Regions from separate parts of the Chryseobacterium sp. CS3K3.1 genome, predicted to be linked through region 2. Evidence: riboswitches for the same ligand, from Rfam matches in the RefSeq annotation. Region 2 holds a riboswitch; each other region holds the start of a gene.

Region 1 (4,740 bases), on a different contig from region 2:
TTTTATGCCAATTTAGGGTTTTCCAGAAGTTTCCTTTGGGGATTCACAGTATCTGTCTGTGTGATTGTCAAAATAATAACAGGAATTTTATGAGTAAGCTTCATATTGACAGCATAACCAAGTCTTTTAAAGATAATAATATCCTGCGGGATATTTATTTAGGATGTGAAACCGGAAAGATTATTGGAATTCTGGGCAGAAATGGTGCTGGAAAATCAACATTATTAAAAATTATTTTTGGGACTGTCAGTAGTGATACCCAGTTTATAAGATACAATGACAAAGTTCTGAAAAGTATTTCCGACAGAAAAAACAGAATTGCTTACCTGCCACAGGATATTTTCTTACCGAAGTACAATACCATTAAAACCTTAATTCCTCTTTTTTGCAATAAGAAAAATACAGATCTGTTATTGACTTCAGATCTGATCCGTCCTTTTTTGTCAGAAAAACCTAAAAATCTTTCCAGAGGTGAGCAGAGAGTCATTGAAGCTTTAATGATCATTTATTCTGAAGCTGATTTTGTTTTACTGGACGAACCTTTCCATAGCCTTTCTCCGAAAATTTCTGCAGCATTGAAAGCTGCAATCATTGAACAGTCTGCGTATAAGGGATTCATTATTTCTGATCATAATTATCAGGAAGTTCTTGATATTTCACACCAAATATTTCTTCTGTGTGAAGGCTATCTGAAACAAATACAAGATTTAAAAGAACTGCAACGGTATAATTATCTTCCGAAAAGCATTTAATTTATATATTTGAGGGATCAAAAAATTTTCATGATGACTTTCATAAATAAAGCATTCTATTTATCCGCATTCAGTATTTTATCTATTGCTTTTGTAAAAGGGCAGACTAAAGTTCCTTTTGGAGTGGTAAAAGCTGAAGAAGGATATGCCAACGTACGCGTACATAAAGACGATTATCGAAAAATTGTAGACAAGATCCGTATGCGTAAAGGCGATGTATTCGTTTATGTAAAGCCAGCTCCCGGAGAAACGGAATGGATATGGATTAAATATCCCGAGAAACAGGATGACGACAAACCTTTTGTGCGTTATGAAACTCTTGATAAAGAAGGAATGGTGAATAAAGGACGTATTGCCTATGTAGACCAGCTTCCCGCCTATACTCCATCCAGATCCAAAAACGGAAGATCCCTTATTTTCACAGACAATTCTGATCCTAAGATTCCTACTGCCCAAAGAAGCAAAGTGGTGATTGATATTTATCCGTCTAATGCAGGATACCGCAAAAAGGAAAAAGATGCAGATGGAAAAATTCTTACGATTGATAAAGTAAAACCATGGGGAATTGGAAATGATCTTCCTGAAGGAATGACCGAAATCAAATCCATCAGAGTGCAGCAGCCCGGAAGAGGTTCTGTTTTTGTAAGGGAAGCCATCAAAAACATGTTCCAGCCTACCATGGATTTTGAGAACATCGGGGTAACTTCTCTCGACAATGATAATATTTTCCTTTATATGATCAATGGTTCAGGAGAAAACAGATATACAACACTCTGGACAATTAAGAAGGGAAGAGTAATCAGCCAGATTATTTATCATAATCCGGAATAAATTCATTATTTTTGCATTCGAAAAGTTTTACGCTTATTCATCACAGAAATTGGTTCTGCATCACTGCAGATTAAAAGGGAACCGTGTGAAAATCACGGACTGTCGCGCAACTGTAAAGTAACTGAAGTCTTTATCAAAGATCCACTGTGCGAGGCATGGGAAGGAGATAAATGATGTTACAAGTCAGGAGACCTGCCTTTTTCTTAAACATGTAACTTTCGCGATTTGAAGTTGTATTGATCTGATGGATTGTTTCAGGAGTTCTATAAGTTCCTGTCATTATTCTGTTGTTTTAGTATCCTTTCATTTCGCTTTAATTAATAATGATATATGACTACAGAAGAAAGAATTGAAGCATCCGAAACCAGAATCTTTAAAGCGGTTTTCCCTAACACAACCAATCATTACGATACCCTTTTTGGAGGTACTGCGATGCAGCTGATGGATGAAGTAGCTTTTATCACCGCAACCCGTTTTGCCAGAAAAAGAGTGGTAACCGTGAGCAGTGATAAAATCGATTTCAAAAAACCTATTCCTGCCGGAACTATTGTGGAACTGATAGGGAAAGTTTCCTACGTGGGAAAAACCAGTATGAAGGTGAATGTTGAAATTTACACGGAGCAGATGTACTCCTATGAAAGAGAAAAAGCTATTGTAGGTGATTTTACTTTTGTAGCCATCGACGAATTCAAGAAACCAATCCAGATACTATAAATAATAAAGCTTCGGGCTGCCTTTGGCCGCCCGAAGCTTTAAATATTTTCATTGACATTATTTCAATACCTTTTCTGTTTCCAGACTTCTGTTCAGTAAAAGCTCAAAAGCCTCTCCCATTTCGTCCGATGCTCTGCTGATTGCATTTTCAAGCATATTCCGGATCTGTCTTTCCGTCACTCCGGCTTCTGTCCAGCTCTTTCCTGTAGTATGGGAATTTAAAATAAACGGCATAATTCTATCGATTCCACAAGCAAAAATAGCATCCGGAGTTTTCTCTTCTTCAAACTCCAGCCACAGGTTAAAAAATTCTGTACGTAAAGGCTCATCCAGAATTCCAAAGATCTTTTGGGCTGAAGCTTTCTCTCTTTCAAACTTTCCGACCATAGCTTTTTCATCAAAAATAAAAGTGTCTCCGGCTTCTATTTCCACAAGATCATGAATGGAAAGCATTCTTATCACCCTTAACAAATCAATATCAGCCCGGTTTTTAGCATATGGATAAAGGATCTGGGCAAGAATAATGATCTGCCAGGAATGTTCAGCCGTATTCTCTCTCCGGGAATCGTCTGCATTATAATTTCTTCGTTGTACATTTTTAAGCGCATCTACTGCCAGAATAAAATCTATCTCTTTCTGAATTTTCATCTTACTTTTTATTTCTGTTATATTGATCTGCCGGATATACCTTTGTTCTGGTAATCCATTTATTATTGATCTTTTCTTTCGTTATGACCTTTACCTGATCCTCATTGGTCATATCTTCCTCTTTTTCCAGCACTCTATCCAGTCCTTTGTTCGGAATAACGGCATATTCTGTTGTAAAAATCCTGCAACAACCGGACTTACCGTAGGAAATAAGACGCTTCCGTTTAGCATCTGTTTCAAAAAAATCAAAACCGTTTGAGCCAAGGTCTGTAAGTTCTTCACTTTTTACAAATGCCATTTTTGTAGCATTGAATACATAAACATCATAAGAAGCCGAACTGTAATTTCCCATATTTCCGTTTCTTATTGCTACATCTTCGGTACCGTCAAAATTAAAATCATCTACAATTACACTACGCTGATCCTTTGAAAGCGGAATCAATTTCCCGCGAACCGGTTTTTGGCCTTGTTCCGCATATACAACAAGATCATCAGAAACAAAAGTCTGTACTTTGCTGTTTTTATGGTCAAACAGTTCCACCGTTCCTTTTCCTCCACATCGGTCATCGTAACAGTTTTCGGTCTGAATGACTGCATCATAGTTCTTTGATACATTTTTAATTTCAAACTGATACTGCCCGAAACAGAGCGGCCCCAAAAGAAATACTGATAAGTGCCTGTACTTATTTAAAATAGTCATGGTAATAGGAATGATTTGGATGTTTTTTTATTTCTAACAAAAATACGAATCATAATACCGATCTCAAAATCCATGTCTCATTATCTGTCAGAATTTCCCTTCCTATAAAACAGTATTCACAGATAAGAAGCTTTCTCCCGCTATCCGCTCATACTCCTCGCGCCTGCCTAAAGCCGTGGCTGCTGTGGGGTAACCGCTGCTATCGGGGCTAGAACATGAGTGATAAGTGATAAAAGATCATTTTTTCTCTCCAATTTTCAAAATTCTATGTAAAAATTTAAAAATTCTCAGACATTTCTTCTAAAATCCGTTTGACTCAAAATTGATGATTAAAATTATCGTATTGATTTACAGTGTTTTAAATTATTTATTTTAAAAATTTCACTACTTTGTATTGCATAATACCATTTTATTTACATATCTTTGTAATGTAAAATTAGAATAGGCTCAGCTAGCTAGGGGCATTTTTCTAAAAATATAACTAATTAACAAAACTTATCAAAGATGAATACCGAAAATACCAAAGCGCAAATGCGAAAAGGAATTCTGGAATTCTGTATTCTAAGTCTCATCAATAACCGAGAAATGTATGTTTCTGATCTTATTGATGAACTGAAAAAAGGAAAACTGGATGTAGTGGAAGGGACCCTCTACCCTCTTCTTACAAGACTTAAAAACGGAGAATTTCTCTCTTACAGATGGGAAGAATCTACCGGAGGACCACCCAGAAAATATTATCAGATCACAGAAAAAGGAAAACTTTTCCTGGATGAACTTCTCAATACATGGAATGAACTGACAGCCTCAGTAAACCAAATCACCCAACAAAATTAAAAAACAAAGCTATGAACAAGACACTCTCAATAGGACTCGCAGGTTTTTCTTTTACCATAGAAGAACACGCATATATAAAGCTCAGCGATTACCTGAACGCACTGAGAAGCTCTCTGGATGCTTCTGAGGCTGATGAAGTAATGCATGACATAGAAATAAGAATGGTGGAAATTTTCAAAGATTCTTTAGGAAAACGTGAAGTGATCAACGATACCGATGTAGAAAGGGTAATCGCACAGATCGGAAGCCCTGAAAAAATCG
Region 2 (4,740 bases):
AATTTGCAGAATAATTTATAAAAAACATGAAGAAGATTATAGTGATAGTAAGTTTGATCCTGTTTAATCAGTATCAGGCGAAAACGATTAGAGACAGTGCGTATATTGCTCCCGAAACCTTTAGCAGATTCGATTTTGATGATGATTGTGATGCCTGTGGTTGTGCAGCAGGAAACGGATCTTCCGGTTTTGAATCTTTACTGAATCCGCAGTTTATCGGGATCAAATACTTTGCGCAGCATTATAAAGCGAAAGAGAACTTATTTGTAAAAGATCTTACCCAGGATCAGTATTTCAATACGCTGCAACTTTGGGGGAAAGTTCCACTGACTAAAAAACTGAGTGTTTATGCGAGCCTTCCATTCCATTTTCATGAAAAGAAAACCATGCAGGGAGATATCAGAATCAATGGAATAGGAGATTTAAACCTGATGGGAATTTACCAGCTGATGAGCTCTAAAGATAATTTCCATCATCTGAGCGGAGGTTTGGGTGTGAAAATTCCTCTCGGGAAGTTTGATGAAAAAGGGGCATCCGGTGTCAACCCAAGCTTTCAGCTGGGAACTGGCAGCTGGGATTATCAGGCGGCTTTGAATTATAAGTTTCAGAAAAATAAAGTAGCCGTACTGGTGAATACAGATTACACCATTAAAACAGAGAACAGGAAAAATTACCGTTTTGGAAACCAATGGAATTATGCAGCAACAGGTTTTTATCAGGTTGCAGGAAATGAAAAATCTATATTCTCTGTAAAAACTGGAGTTCAGGGAGAAGTTTATGCTCAGAATAAACAGTTTGATGAAGCATTGCCGAACACTGCAGGAAGTGCCTTGTATGGAAAATTAGGTTTTGAAGCCTCTTATAAAAAGCTGAGCCTGGGAAGTGAAGTCATGCTTCCCATGTACACGCGCCTGGCGGGAGGAGATATTGAAGCTCAATCAAGATTCAGTATTTTTCTGAATATTGGAATTTAAAAGGAAACCCTTGTTGAAATCATGTTAAAGCTCCTTCGGGAGCTTTAATTGTTTATAAATCATGATTTTAGTTGGGGATTAGGAATAATTATTTATCTTTGCCGGAATTTGGTGAGCCGTAAAAAGCTCTTAAAAGGGAATCCGGTGAAAATCCGGAACAGACCCGCTGCTGTAAGCTCCGCACCAAAGTTTTTGAAGAATATATCCACTGTTTTTTTAATGGGAAGGATTTCAAAAATGGAGTAAGTCAGAAGACCTGCCAGACAATAATCGTTTGACGCTTTCGTGGAATAAAGCTTAGGACATCAATGATTGTGTGCAGTGACAGCTGTGCTTTGTCGTTGTATTCTTATACCCATTAGCGTCTTCATTACCCTAAATGAGCTAATGGCGGCAAAACTAACTACTTCTGCAATTCAAAAAGCTGTTTTCACAATATTGGTGATCACATCTCAACTTTTGTTTTCCCAAACCAAGAAAAAAGATAGTCTTCAGGAAGAGACGATTAAAGGGATCAATCTTTACAAAAAGAATTTTAAAGAAATTATTCCTGCACAAATCCTGCAGGGTGAGCAGCTGGAGAGGCTTAACAGTCATTCTGTCGCAGATGCGTTGCGGTATTTTTCAGGAGTTCAGATTAAAGATTATGGAGGATTGGGTGGTTTGAAAACCATCAACATCCGAAGTATGGGAAGCCAGCATGTAGGTGTGTTTTATGATGGAATTCAATTAGGAAATGCCCAAAACGGGCTGGTGGATCTTGGACGATATTCTTTAGACGATCTGGAAGAAATATCATTGTACAACGGACAGAAAAGTGAGATTTTTCAACCTGCAAAAGACTTCGGTTCTTCAGGATCTATTTATTTACAGCCTAAAACACCCGTATTTAAAGGAAATAGAAAAACCAATTTGGTGATAAGGGCAAAAAGTGCATCTATTGATCTCTTTAATCCTTCATTCCGATTGGAACAGAAGATATCAGACAGAGTTTCTGCCAGCTTCAGCGGAGAATTTATGCAGAGTGACGGAATTTACAGGTTCCGGTACGCGAAGAAATATCCTGATGGGCAGCAGGCGTACGATACCATCGCTAAAAGACAGGACTCAGATATCAAAGCAAAACGGTTTGAAACTTCTCTCAACGGAACTTTAAATAACGGAAGCTGGAATATCAGAGGGTATGGTTATATTTCAGATCGTGGAATGCCGGCTCCCATTGTGAATGGCCGTTTTGGTGGAAGAGGAGCCAGACTTTCAGATGAAAATTATTTCGTACAGGCCAATCTGAGAAAAAAACTGTTCCCGAAATTTGAAACACAGCTGAAAGCAAAATTTGCCTACGATTATACCCATTTTATGGATACGGTTCGTTCGCAGTCTATTATTTATACTGATAATACTTATATCCAGCAGGAGCTTTATCTTTCCTCATCCAATATTTACTCAATCACTCCCAATTGGGATGTCAGTCTGAGTGGAGATTTTCAGTACAATAATCTGGATGCCAATCTGGATAATTTTTCTTATCCTATCCGTTACACTACCTTGGTAGCATTGGCAACGACCTATCAGTGGAACAGATTCAAAATTTTGGGAAGCCTTTTAGGAACTTTTACTTTTGAAGAAGTAAGAAAAAACAAAAGACCGGGAGATGCCAGAGAGTGGACGCCTGCTGTTTTTATGAGCTATCAGCCGGAAAAAATTCCAGAGCTTACTCTAAGGGCTTTCTATAAAAGAATTTTCAGACTTCCAACCTTTAATGATCTGTATTATACCAATATCGGAAATACTTACCTGAAACCTGAATTTACCCATCAGTATGATGTAGGATTTACCTATCAGAAGAATTATACCAACCGTCTCTTTAAGACCTTTTATGCTAAAGTAGATGGTTACTACAACAAAGTACAGGATAAAATTGTAGCGGCCCCTAACGGAAGCATGTTCCGCTGGCTGATGATGAACCTGGGAATGGTTGAAATCATTGGTGCAGATGTGAATGTGCAGACAGAACTTCAATTGGGAAAAGTTACTCTTAGACCGTTGCTGTCCTACACTTATCAAAGTGCAAGAGACATGAGTGATCCTGAAGATACTTTTTACCGCAATCAGATTCCTTATACACCATGGCACAGTGGATCTTTCAGTCTGATGGCGGATTATAAAGACTGGAGTTTCAATTACAGTGCGATGTATGTAGGAGAAAGATATGATGTGAATCAGGACAATATTCAATACAATTATGTACAGCCCTGGTATACTCACGATCTCTCTGTTCAGAAAAAATTCAACTGGGCGAATCATCAGTTTAAAGTAAGCCTTGAGATGAATAATATTTTCAATCAATACTATGATGTGGTCCTCAATTATCCGATGCCCGGAAGAAATTTTAAACTTATTCTAAACTTCACCCTATGAGAAAACTAAACTTTTATTTTTTATTTCTTGTCTTAGCTTTTCTTACGTCATGCCGTACGGATGATATTATTGTCCGTCAGGAAGTGGTGGAAGGACTTCCTTCAGAAAACACAGCAATAAAAGGCTTTTACATGCTGAATGAAGGAAACATGGGAAGTAATAAATGTACCCTTGATTTTTTTGATTACACCAAGGGAACCTATTACCGGAATATTTACGCAGAAATCAATCCCAATGTGGTAAAGGAGTTGGGAGATGTAGGAAATGATATCAAAGTGTACGGAAGCAAACTTTATATCGTAGTCAATGTTTCCAATAAAATTGAAGTTCTTGATGCCAAAACGGCCAAACGTATTACTTCTATTCCATTACAAATCTGCCGGTACCTTGCTTTCAAAAACGGAAAAGCTTATGCCAGCAGCTACGCCGGACCTGTTGCGATTAATCCGAAAGCACCGAAAGGGAAAGTCGTGGAAATTGATACCACTTCTCTTTCCATCCAGCGTGAAGTAGTGGTAGGATATCAGCCCGAAGAAATGGAAATTGTGGGAAATACCTTATTTGTAGCCAATTCCGGAGGATATAAGGCTCCAGATTATGATAATACAGTCTCCGTCATCGACCTGAATACTTTTACAGAACTTAAAAAAATAAATGTTGCCATCAATCTTCATCACATTAAAAAAGATAATTACGGAGATCTCTATGTAACCTCAAGAGGAGATTATTATAATGTTCCTTCCAGTTTGTATTTAATAGATGCAGCTACAGGAACGGTCAAGAAAGATTTCCATCTCTCCGTGAGTGAAATGACAATCGTGAATGATAAACTCTATTTCTATGGAAATGAATTCAATTACAATACCCACAGCTATAAAAAGACATTTGGAATCATTGATGTAAAAACAGAACAGATCATCGCCAACAGAATTTTTGACAAAGAATATGAAGATGCTATTAAAACCCCTTACGGCATTGCCGTAAACCCAATCACAGAAGATATCTACATGACAGATGCCAGAAATTATGTATCCATGGGATTTGTGTATTGCTTTGATAAAAACGGACACTTTAAATGGAAAACGGAAGGCGGAAATATCCCTGCCCACTTCGCTTTTTTATACAAATAACCAACCTTAAGACATGAACAGAAATACCTTTACTTATTTAAAAACCGGGCTTTTATCCTTTTTCCTTTTAGGAGCGATTGCCTGTAAACATGATGATGAAGACGAATTTACCTTTAACGGCCTTGATGATTCCTATACCATTGAGCGTTTAAAGGTTTTGAGTATTCCTACCAATGCATCAGGATCGGTTACTTGGAGTATCAACGATTCTATTA
Region 3 (4,740 bases), on a different contig from region 2:
TCAGGAAATAGTATTGGGACAGATTCTCATAAGCCAAACCTAAAAGAAACGGCTGGTTTTTCTGAGATTCAAGATCAGCAATCACATTTTCTATAAGCGTTTTATATTCTATCGATTTATTCTGCTTCAGCAGATAAGAAGAGCGAAAAATTCTGTTTTCTATTTTTAAAATTCTGTTCTCTTCATTATGATTCCCCAGGTATTGGTTGCTTTTATCAAGATTTTGTAAGGCTTCAGGATAGTTTCTGTTGATTCCTGAGTTTAATGCCTGAAGCTGATACAATTTTGCAGTGGTGATTCTTAAGGAACGATCATTACTTTTAGGAAGTTTCTGATCGGACAAAAGATTGGTAATAATTCTCTTTGACTGATTGTATAAACCCAGATTCTGATACTGATCGGCAAGATTATAACCACTGAAGACCTGCATACAATATGAAAGGTTATTTTTCTGATCAATATCTTCTTTTTGAGCAAAAATATTGACAGACTGTACATAGTCTCCCTTCAGGGCAAAAGCTTGTGAAATAATATTTTGAAGTACAATTTTGTGCTCTCTATTTTGATCACTCACAAGAATTCCCTGGGTATAACTGATGCATTCGTCGGGATTCTGATATAATTTCAGAAATGCTTTATCTGCTAGCATATTGAAGTCGGGGCCGGACTGTCCTTTGGTAATAAGGAAGCAGAAAGTGAAAATAAACAGTAAAATGTGAAATAATTTTTGTCCTGATAAATTGTTTTTTGTGTTTTTTTGAATAATTCCGGTAAAATCCATATTCAAAATATTGTTTTATATCTGTTTGGTTACTAGTGTTTTAAAAATTAAACTCTTTTAAAATTCACGAATTATGAAAGTCAATTTCTTTTAATTGAGTGAATGTTGTATTAATATTGTTTTCACCAATTCGAAACGCTAAATATAATAAAATATGAAAAATTTTTACAGAATGTCAATGAAAATATTGATAGCTTGTCTTTTCCTGAAATTTGGTTTTGCAGAAGCACAGCTTACTGTAATAGGCCTGGGAAATTATAATGTAGGCGCAGTATCGGATAATGGAGTCGTAAGCCTGCACACCAGTGCAGGAAGTATATATAAATGGAATGCTGCAGGAGGACTTGTACAGATAGGTTCTATAACAAACGGGTATCCGGCTGCAGGCAGAACCATTGTTTCGAATGACGGGACCAAAATATCATCCTCCGTTACCAATGCCGCAACAGGATTCAATGAAATATCTACTTATGATGTTGCTACGGCCACATGGGTAAACAGAGGCGGGCTTGTACCTACAGGATGGGATGGCAGCGTAAGCTCTACCTGGGGAATGTCAACCGATGGAAATACTATTGTAGGCCTGGGATTCCTTACTGCTGCGAACGCACATGCTGTGAAATGGGACGAAGTAAACGGCGTCGTAGATCTGGGAAGTATAGTTCCCGGACGCAGCTCCAGAGCAAATGCAATCAATGCAGCAGGAACAGTGATTGTAGGCTGGCAGGATGAATCAACCGGAACGAGAAGCGGAGCAAAATGGCAGGATGGAGTGGAAAGTTTTATTACAGATAATAATGGGAATCATGTAGGAGAAGCAGGAGGAATTTCTGCAGACGGAAATACAATAATAGGTTCGGCAAATCCTAATCCTTATGTCTGGAATGCTGTGAGCGGACTTACTTATATAACGCATCCTAATGCTTCTTTCAGCTTCAAAGGAGGTGCCACCGGGATTTCTGCTGATGGGAAAAAAGTGATCGGGTATTACAGAGCATTTGGGGCTCCTCCCATGTCAGGAGAAGGCTTTATCTGGACCTCTGCCGCCGGAAGGATAAACCTGAATGATTATGCGGCTTCTTTAGGAATTGCCACTAATGGAGTAACAATGGGACTTCCTCTTGCGATTTCACAGGACGGAAAGAAAATTGCCGGGTCAGGGACGAATGCTTCAGGGCAGATGATTGCTTTTTACCTCGATACTTCTGAATTTTTATCGGTGAGTGATGCTGTGAAAGAGAAAAACAATGCAGGTATCTATCCTAATCCAGTGGCTGACATCCTGTATTTTAAAGGGAAAGGAAAAATAGAGAAAGCAGAAATTTATAATATGGTTGGACAAAAGGTAAAATCATTGGATACTGTAGAAGGACAGATTGATGTTTCATCCCTGTCAAAAGGAGATTATATTTTACAATATTCAGTAAAAGGAGTACAACAGGAGCCTTATAAATTTATTAAAAAGTAACATATATAAATAGTAAAGTAGTGGGATGAATGGCTGTTTTCAGTATTGAAAGCGGCCGTTCTTTTTTGTGTATATAACAAAAGGATAGCATGTTTTGTATAGAAAAGTCTGATTTTTGGCGAATACATATAAAAAACTATCTTTGCAAAAATTTTGGTTTCCAGTATTTTGGAATGAAAAGGGAATCGGGTGTAACTCCCGGACTGTCCCCGCAACTGTAAATCGCAACACAAGTTTCTGCAAAACGCCACTGTGTAAAAACGGGAAGGAGCAGAATGCGAAAGTCAGGAGACCTGCCAGGATTATAATTAAAAAACATATTGCTTTCGGAGGAAAAGTAAAAAAGTATGGATATAAAAAGATCTTTAGTACTGCTTTTTTCATCTTATGGGTGTTTTCTTTTTGGACAAGAGAAAACGATTGACACTATTTATGTCTTCGACAACCAGATGAACAGGGTGAAACTTTTTCATCCCGTAAAAACAATTACAGCAGAAGATGCTGAAAAAAATTCCAGTAATCTTTCGGAGCTTCTGAGGTTTCAGTCGCAGGTTTTTATTAAAGAAAATGGCCGTGGAGCTGTGTCTTCACCTTCTTTCAGAGGAACTACCGCCCAGCAGACTGCATTCGTGTGGAACGGAATTAATATCAATTCTAATTTTTTAGGGCAGGGAGATATCAATAATATTGCTTTGTTCGGCTATGATCAGATCGGTATCAAAGCGGGTGGAGGAAGCGTGGTGTACGGAAGTGGTGCCATCGGGGGAAGTATTCACCTGAATAACACCCTTGATTTTAATAAAGGTTTCCATGGTTCTTTATTTTCTGAAGTGGCTTCCTTTAATACCTATAATAATTTTGTGAAAGGGTCTTACAGCAATGATAAGTTCAGTTTTAAAGCCTCCGGAAATTATTCCGTAAGTGAAAATGATTATAAGGTAAGCGATCTGAATTATATCAACAGAAACGGGAATTATTACAATACGACATTCAATGTAGGAGCATCCTATAAAATTACAAACGATCATAAGGTTTCGTGGCAAAGCCAGTTTTTTGATTCTTCACAGCATTATCCCGTGTATGAGGAAACGGGAACAAAAACAAAATATACAACTCAAAGTGTAAGAAGTCTTCTTTCTTGGGACTGGAACAAAGCGAAGTTCAGCAATTCCCTTAAAACAGCCTACACGGAAGAGAATTTTCAGTATTTCGGTTCGTTAAACCAGCCTAAATCCAGTGGAGGAACCGGGAAAAATTATATCTTTAAAAATGATTTTAATTATTTCCTGAACTCAAAATGGAATTTTAATATCATCGGAGAATTTCAGATTAATAAAGGAGAAGGGTACGAGAGCGGAATATCCAATGTCAGCAGGAATATAGGTTCTGTTTCGGGATTATTGCGGTATTTTGCAACAAAAGACCTGCGTTTTGAAGGAGGATTCAAAAAAGATTTTGTAGAAGATGTAAAGTCTCCCTTTATGTATTCATTCTCCGGAAAATGGAACGCCGCAAAATGGTATGATCTGAGTATTAACGTATCCAAAAACTTCAGATATCCTTCATTTAATGATATTTATTATGAACCGGGAGGAAATAAAGATCTGAGACCGGAAACCTCTACTCAGGTGGATATGACCAATGAGTTCAAAGCGGGAGATTTCAAACTTACTCTGTCTCCCTATTATATGAACATCACAGATCTTATTGTATGGCTTCCAACGGCTATGGGATACTGGCAGGCATACAATGTCAATAAATCCGAATCTTACGGGCTGGAATCTCAGTTGTCTTTCAGCAAGCAGTGGGGAAATCATAAATTCAGAGCCAATGCAGCATATTATTATGCAAAAGCTATCGATAAAGAAACGAAGATGCAGAGACCTTACGTTCCCATGCACAGGGGAAATGCCGGTATAGATTACGAATATGGTTTCTTCAGGTTGTATGCACAGGGACAGCTGAACGGTGTTACCTACACCACAAGTGATGAAAAGAGATCAGAAGCTATAGATCCTTATTTTCTTTTAAATATGGGAGTTTCTGCCACCTTAGCAAAAAAATATACCTTAGGGTTTAAAGTGAATAATCTAACCAATACCTACTATAAAACCGTTTCTTTCTATCCTTTACCGAAAAGAAACTATAGTGTGTATGCCGCAATAAATTTTTAATAAATTAAAATTGAATAAATTATGAAAATAACTAAACTTTTAACTGTCTTATTTGCAGTTGTACTATTGTTTAATATGTCTTCATGTACAAGTGACTCTGCCGAGTTTGAAATTTCTCCGATCACTTACCAGAACGGATATTTTATCTCTAATGAAGGGAATTTTAACAGCCAGGGTGCCAAAGTAACATTCCTGACAAGAGATTTAAGCTTGAAGCAGGATGACGTATATGGGTACAATAACAATAAAGAAATTCTGGGTGACGTTCTTCAGACCATTGGTCTTAATGGAAATAAGGCTTATCTTGTGATCAATAA
Region 4 (4,740 bases), on a different contig from region 2:
AGGTTATGAAGACAAGTTTGCTTATACTTTAAATCAGAACAATTTTCAAGTACTTTATTTTTCAAAAATTTAATAATTTAAAAATATCAGATCGTGCCATGAAAATCATAACACGATCTGAATTATTGAATCTAATTATTGTAAAAGTTTTTTAAAGTGCATATTCTACAGAAGCTTCTTTGGCAGCAGCCACCATTGCGATTAAAGCTTTTTCAGTTTCTTCCCAGTGTCTTGTCTTCAGTCCGCAATCCGGATTTACCCAGAGCTGATTGGCAGGAATTACATTCTGAGCCTTTCTCAGCAGCTCAATCATTTCTTCTTTTGACGGAACTCTTGGTGAGTGAATATCGTATACTCCAGGACCAATTTCATTCGGATATTTGAAATCTGCAAAAGCATTCAGCAGTTCCATCTGAGAACGGGAACACTCTATAGTAATCACATCAGCATCCATATCGGCAATGTTTTCAATAATATCGTTAAATTCAGAATAACACATATGCGTATGGATCTGGGTAGCATCTTCTACTCCGCTTGCTGAAATTCTGAAAGCTTCTACGGCCCATTTCAAATAGTTCTGCCAGTCTGCTTTTCTTAATGGAAGACCTTCTCTTATGGCAGGCTCATCAATCTGAATAATTCTGATTCCTGCTTTTTCCAGGTCCACCACTTCATCACGAATTGCCAAGGCAATCTGCTTACAAGTTTCTGAACGAGGCTGATCATCACGTACAAAAGACCACTGTAAAATGGTAACCGGACCTGTTAACATTCCTTTTACCCATTTTTCAGTCTGAGATTGGGCATATTGAGACCAGTACACCGTCATCGGAGTTGGGCGGGAAACGTCACCGAAGATCACAGGTGGTTTTACACAACGGCTTCCGTAGCTTTGTACCCAACCGTTTTGGGTGAATACAAATCCTTCCAGCTGTTCTCCGAAGTATTCCACCATATCGTTACGCTCAAATTCTCCGTGAACCAATACATCAATTCCGATGTCTTCCTGCCAGCGGATTGTTCTTTGCGTTTCCTCTTTCAGTAAAATATCATATTGTTCTGCTGTCAGTTCTCCTTTTTTGAATTTGGCTCTCCAGCTTCTCACTTCTGCGGTTTGCGGGAATGATCCGATCGTAGTGGTGGGGAACAAAGGAAGCTGCAATACTTCCTGTTGCTCTTTTTTACGGATTTTGAAGGTGTTTGTTCTCTGAGCATCTTTTTCTGTAACAGCATTGGCTCTTTGTTTTACCTGATCATTATGGATAAGAGAAGAAGTTCTTCTACTCTCAATTGCTTTTTTATTTTCTTCAAATGCTTCAAAAATCTGTTCATTTTCCGTTCCGGAAGCCAGTTCTTTAAGAGTTACTACTTCTTTTACTTTTTGTTTAGCAAAAGCCAGCCAGTTCTTAATTTCCGGGTTAAGATTGGTTTCAAAATCCAGGTCACAGGGTGAATGAAGCAATGAGCATGATGGTGCAATGAAAATTCTTTCAGATCCTAATTTTTCAACCGCTTTACTGATGAAAGACAACGACTTTTCATAATCATTTTTCCAGATATTTCTACCGTCAACCAGTCCTAATGAAAGGTTTAAACTGTCCGGAATAACATTCAGAATATCATCCAGCTGCTCAGGATTTCTAACCAGATCAACATGCAATGTATTGACAGGAAGTGAAACGGCAAGTGAAGTATTGTCTTTTAATCCGTCAAAATAGGAAGCCACAATAAATTTCAGTTTCGGGAAACGTTTTCTGATTTCGGCATACACATAACGGTAAGTTTCTTTGGCTTTCTCTGTTAAATCCAATGCCAGGAAAGGTTCATCAAACTGAATCCATTCTGCACCCTGCTCCTGAAGTTTGGTTAAAATCTCTATATAAACAGGAAGAAGATTTCCGGCCAGATCCAGTTTATCAAACCCTTCTTCTTTTTCTTTTCCTAATAACAGATAAGAAACCAGCCCGATAATAACCGGTTTCGCATTGATTCCAGCTTGTTTTGCTCCTGCAAATTCATTGAAAATTTTGTCTGAGCTCAGCTTAAACTGTTGATTTTTATAAAATTCCGGAACGATGTAATGATAGTTGGTATCGAACCATTTGGTCATTTCCATGGCAGTGATATCCAAGCCGTCCTTCTGATAGCCTCTTGCCATCGCAAAATAAAGATCCAGCTCAGTATTGTTTTTTTTAAGCACCACTTCATGGTACCGTGTTGGAATGGCACCTACGACAAGACTCATATCCAATACCTGATCATAATATGAAAAATCATTACATGGGATAAGATCTATTCCTGCTTCTTTCTGAATATTCCAGTTTTGACTGCAGAGAGTTCTTCCGGTATTCAGAAGTTCTTCCAAAAGGATTTTACCTGACCAGTACTGCTCGCAGGCTTTTTTGAGTTCTCTTTTGCTACCAATACGCGGATAGCCAAGAATGTGAGTTTGCATTTTTTTAAACTTTTTAATTAAACTTATTGGGAAGTCCTTTACAATGCTTCGTTATGTTTTGCGGAAAAAGTTTCAGGAAAATAGTGACATAGCAGACAGCGTAATTTCCTTTAAAAAAGAAAATACCCGAATCCGATATATCATCTGTATGACCCAAAGCTTCAGCCCGCGAAAGCATTGTCAATTCAGTAAAGGCAGGTCTCCTGACTTGTAACAGTTTCCGTCATCCTTCCCGCTTTTGGCAGTGGATCTGCAAGGACAGAAACTTTTGGTGGGTTACTTACAGTTGCGCGACAGTTCGTGATTTGCACACGATTCCCTATTAATCTACCTTAAGTAAAACCTTTCCTGTTTGATGAAGTATCTGTAAAGAACTGTACTTTTACCTTTAACAAAGGTTATCAGTAAAAGTTTTTAATTTTGTGTAAAATTAGTAATACAGAATAAAACCACAACTGGAAACAAATAATTAAGCAAATTAAACTTCAGGAATTAAAAATAAAAGCATATAATTCTTTATATTTGACTGTTTTAATCATTTAAAAGAATAATATTCTGTGGAACAACTCGATGATAAGGATGTACAGCTGCTCAGGCTCCTCCAGAAAAACGCTAAACTTACCGTTAAAGAGCTCGCTAAAGAAGTGAACCTTTCTACTTCACCGGTTTTCGAAAGGGTCAAAAGGCTTGAACAGGAAGGTTTTGTTAAAAGATATGCGGCAGTTCTTGATGCTGAAAAACTGAACCGTGGATTTACGGTGTTCTGCCAGATCAAACTTAAAATCCACGACCGGTCCGTGGGGTATGATTTTGTAAAAGAAATTTTAGAAATTGAAGAAGTTGCGGAATGTTACAATATTTCCGGAGATTTTGATTTCCTTCTGAAAGTGCAGGTGCGGGATATGAAACATTATCAGGATTTTGTATTCAATAAGCTTGGATCTGTGGATTCCATAGGGAGTACCCACAGTACGTTTGTGATGGCTGAGGTAAAGAATAACCATGGGCTGACGATATAGATTTCTTTTAAAGTTAACGCCGTCTGAGGATAAAAAAATCCGTCAATAATGACGGATAGTATAATTATTTTGTTTTTTAGTACTTAATTGGCAGCCGGATCCGTAAGTTCTGTTGTTAAACCTATTGATTTTAACAGGTTCTTACTGTCGAAAAGCAATGTTGTATAATGTTTCCCTTTTTTAAAAACCAGTTTTGACCCTCCCGGAAATTCACTGTCTGCTCCCGATTTTTGTATTTTGGCATTGTACTTACCGAACTTCGTTTTACTGTCCTGTAATGTACTTTTATTCAGAACAAGACCAAAAGGAAGTCCTTCCACAATGACAGGTTTATTGTCTGAAGTCACAAAAAACATTTCATTGATAGTATTGTCTTTTCCCAGGCTGCAATAAAGCTCCAGTCCTGTTTTCATAGGCCATTTTGCATATTTTTCTTCGTTGGCATCTTCATAAAAAACAGTTTTTACGTTCAATGCTTTTGAAATTTTATCCGGAGTCTGCGGGAATATGAATTCTGAGTTTTTGTCCAGTAAAGAACCCAACGCGGCTGTTTTCTGTGAAAATGCAGTTGCACTTAATACCAGAAAAAAGATGGTGGCAATGAAATGGAATGGTCTCGTCTGCATAAAAATATTTTAAGTTGTAATGATTTGGCTAAAGATATTAAAATTTTGAACAAAGCTCCATTTTAAGCAATTTTTTACATCGTATTTCTGTTTTTGGCTATTTTCTTTCCTGTAAATTGAACACGGTACCGGCAGGATCGGTAATCCAGTGCATATTTTCAGGAAGCTCTTCTATTTCGTCGCAGGTTTCCACACCGTTTGACAGCAGATATTGTGTAGCAGCTTCTACATCGGGAACGGTAAGCTGCAGCCATGTTTCAGAATGGGTATAGTTATCAACACAATCCAGCCAAATAATATTATTCCCGAATTTTACTTCGTGAGTTCTGGAAACAGTAGGATTATTAATGGGTTTTTCCTCTACTTCTAATTTTAGAATTTCTCTGTAGAAGGCCACTGTCTTTTCATATTTATTTTTGGGAATTTTTATAGCGATATTAATTCCTGCCTCAAATTTTGGATTCATACTCAAACTATTTTAAAAAATTATTCAGATAGTTCAGAATCATTGCCGTCTGCATCATCAGGCTCACATGAGTTTGTCCGGGAGCGATAGCCAGCTGGGACTTTGGCAATTCGCCCATATCTGCAAAAACATCACCTCCCAATAATTTATAGGTTTTTGAAAGTTCTGTTTTAT

Evidence for each region. Region 2 has a riboswitch for cobalamin ahead of AC5YGI_RS00185 (TonB-dependent receptor plug domain-containing protein). Riboswitches for the same ligand answer to the same signal wherever they lie in the genome.
Region 1: it holds a riboswitch for cobalamin, as region 2 does, so the genes downstream of both, AC5YGI_RS04530 (acyl-CoA thioesterase) here and AC5YGI_RS00185 (TonB-dependent receptor plug domain-containing protein) in region 2, are expected to answer to the same signal.
Region 3: it holds a riboswitch for cobalamin, as region 2 does, so the genes downstream of both, AC5YGI_RS05255 (TonB-dependent receptor plug domain-containing protein) here and AC5YGI_RS00185 (TonB-dependent receptor plug domain-containing protein) in region 2, are expected to answer to the same signal.
Region 4: it holds a riboswitch for cobalamin, as region 2 does, so the genes downstream of both, metE (5-methyltetrahydropteroyltriglutamate--homocysteine S-methyltransferase) here and AC5YGI_RS00185 (TonB-dependent receptor plug domain-containing protein) in region 2, are expected to answer to the same signal.

What each region holds. Positions count from the first base shown of each region.
Region 1 covers NZ_JCAKRV010000003.1:122,231-126,970, forward strand. The annotation lists gene AC5YGI_RS04520 (ATP-binding cassette domain-containing protein) at 90-752, shown strand; gene AC5YGI_RS04525 (hypothetical protein) at 783-1,583, shown strand; cobalamin riboswitch at 1,617-1,797, shown strand; gene AC5YGI_RS04530 (acyl-CoA thioesterase) at 1,914-2,297, shown strand; gene AC5YGI_RS04535 (HD domain-containing protein) at 2,355-2,945, opposite strand; gene AC5YGI_RS04540 (XAC2610-related protein) at 2,947-3,645, opposite strand; gene AC5YGI_RS04545 (PadR family transcriptional regulator) at 4,150-4,479, shown strand; gene AC5YGI_RS04550 (PspC domain-containing protein) at 4,491-4,740, shown strand, end outside.
Region 2 covers NZ_JCAKRV010000001.1:34,164-38,903, reverse strand. The annotation lists gene AC5YGI_RS00195 (cytochrome-c peroxidase) at 1-14, shown strand, start outside; gene AC5YGI_RS00190 (transporter) at 27-974, shown strand; cobalamin riboswitch at 1,067-1,252, shown strand; gene AC5YGI_RS00185 (TonB-dependent receptor plug domain-containing protein) at 1,362-3,395, shown strand; gene AC5YGI_RS00180 (YncE family protein) at 3,392-4,525, shown strand; gene AC5YGI_RS00175 (cell surface protein) at 4,539-4,740, shown strand, end outside.
Region 3 covers NZ_JCAKRV010000003.1:299,644-304,383, reverse strand. The annotation lists gene AC5YGI_RS05265 (helix-turn-helix domain-containing protein) at 1-781, opposite strand, end outside; gene AC5YGI_RS05260 (T9SS type A sorting domain-containing protein) at 936-2,249, shown strand; cobalamin riboswitch at 2,387-2,564, shown strand; gene AC5YGI_RS05255 (TonB-dependent receptor plug domain-containing protein) at 2,597-4,423, shown strand; gene AC5YGI_RS05250 (YncE family protein) at 4,445-4,740, shown strand, end outside.
Region 4 covers NZ_JCAKRV010000023.1:35,735-40,474, forward strand. The annotation lists gene metE (5-methyltetrahydropteroyltriglutamate--homocysteine S-methyltransferase) at 152-2,455, opposite strand; cobalamin riboswitch at 2,632-2,817, opposite strand; gene AC5YGI_RS18915 (Lrp/AsnC family transcriptional regulator) at 3,013-3,474, shown strand; gene AC5YGI_RS18920 (hypothetical protein) at 3,558-4,100, opposite strand; gene AC5YGI_RS18925 (VOC family protein) at 4,198-4,566, opposite strand; gene AC5YGI_RS18930 (alpha/beta fold hydrolase) at 4,574-4,740, opposite strand, start outside.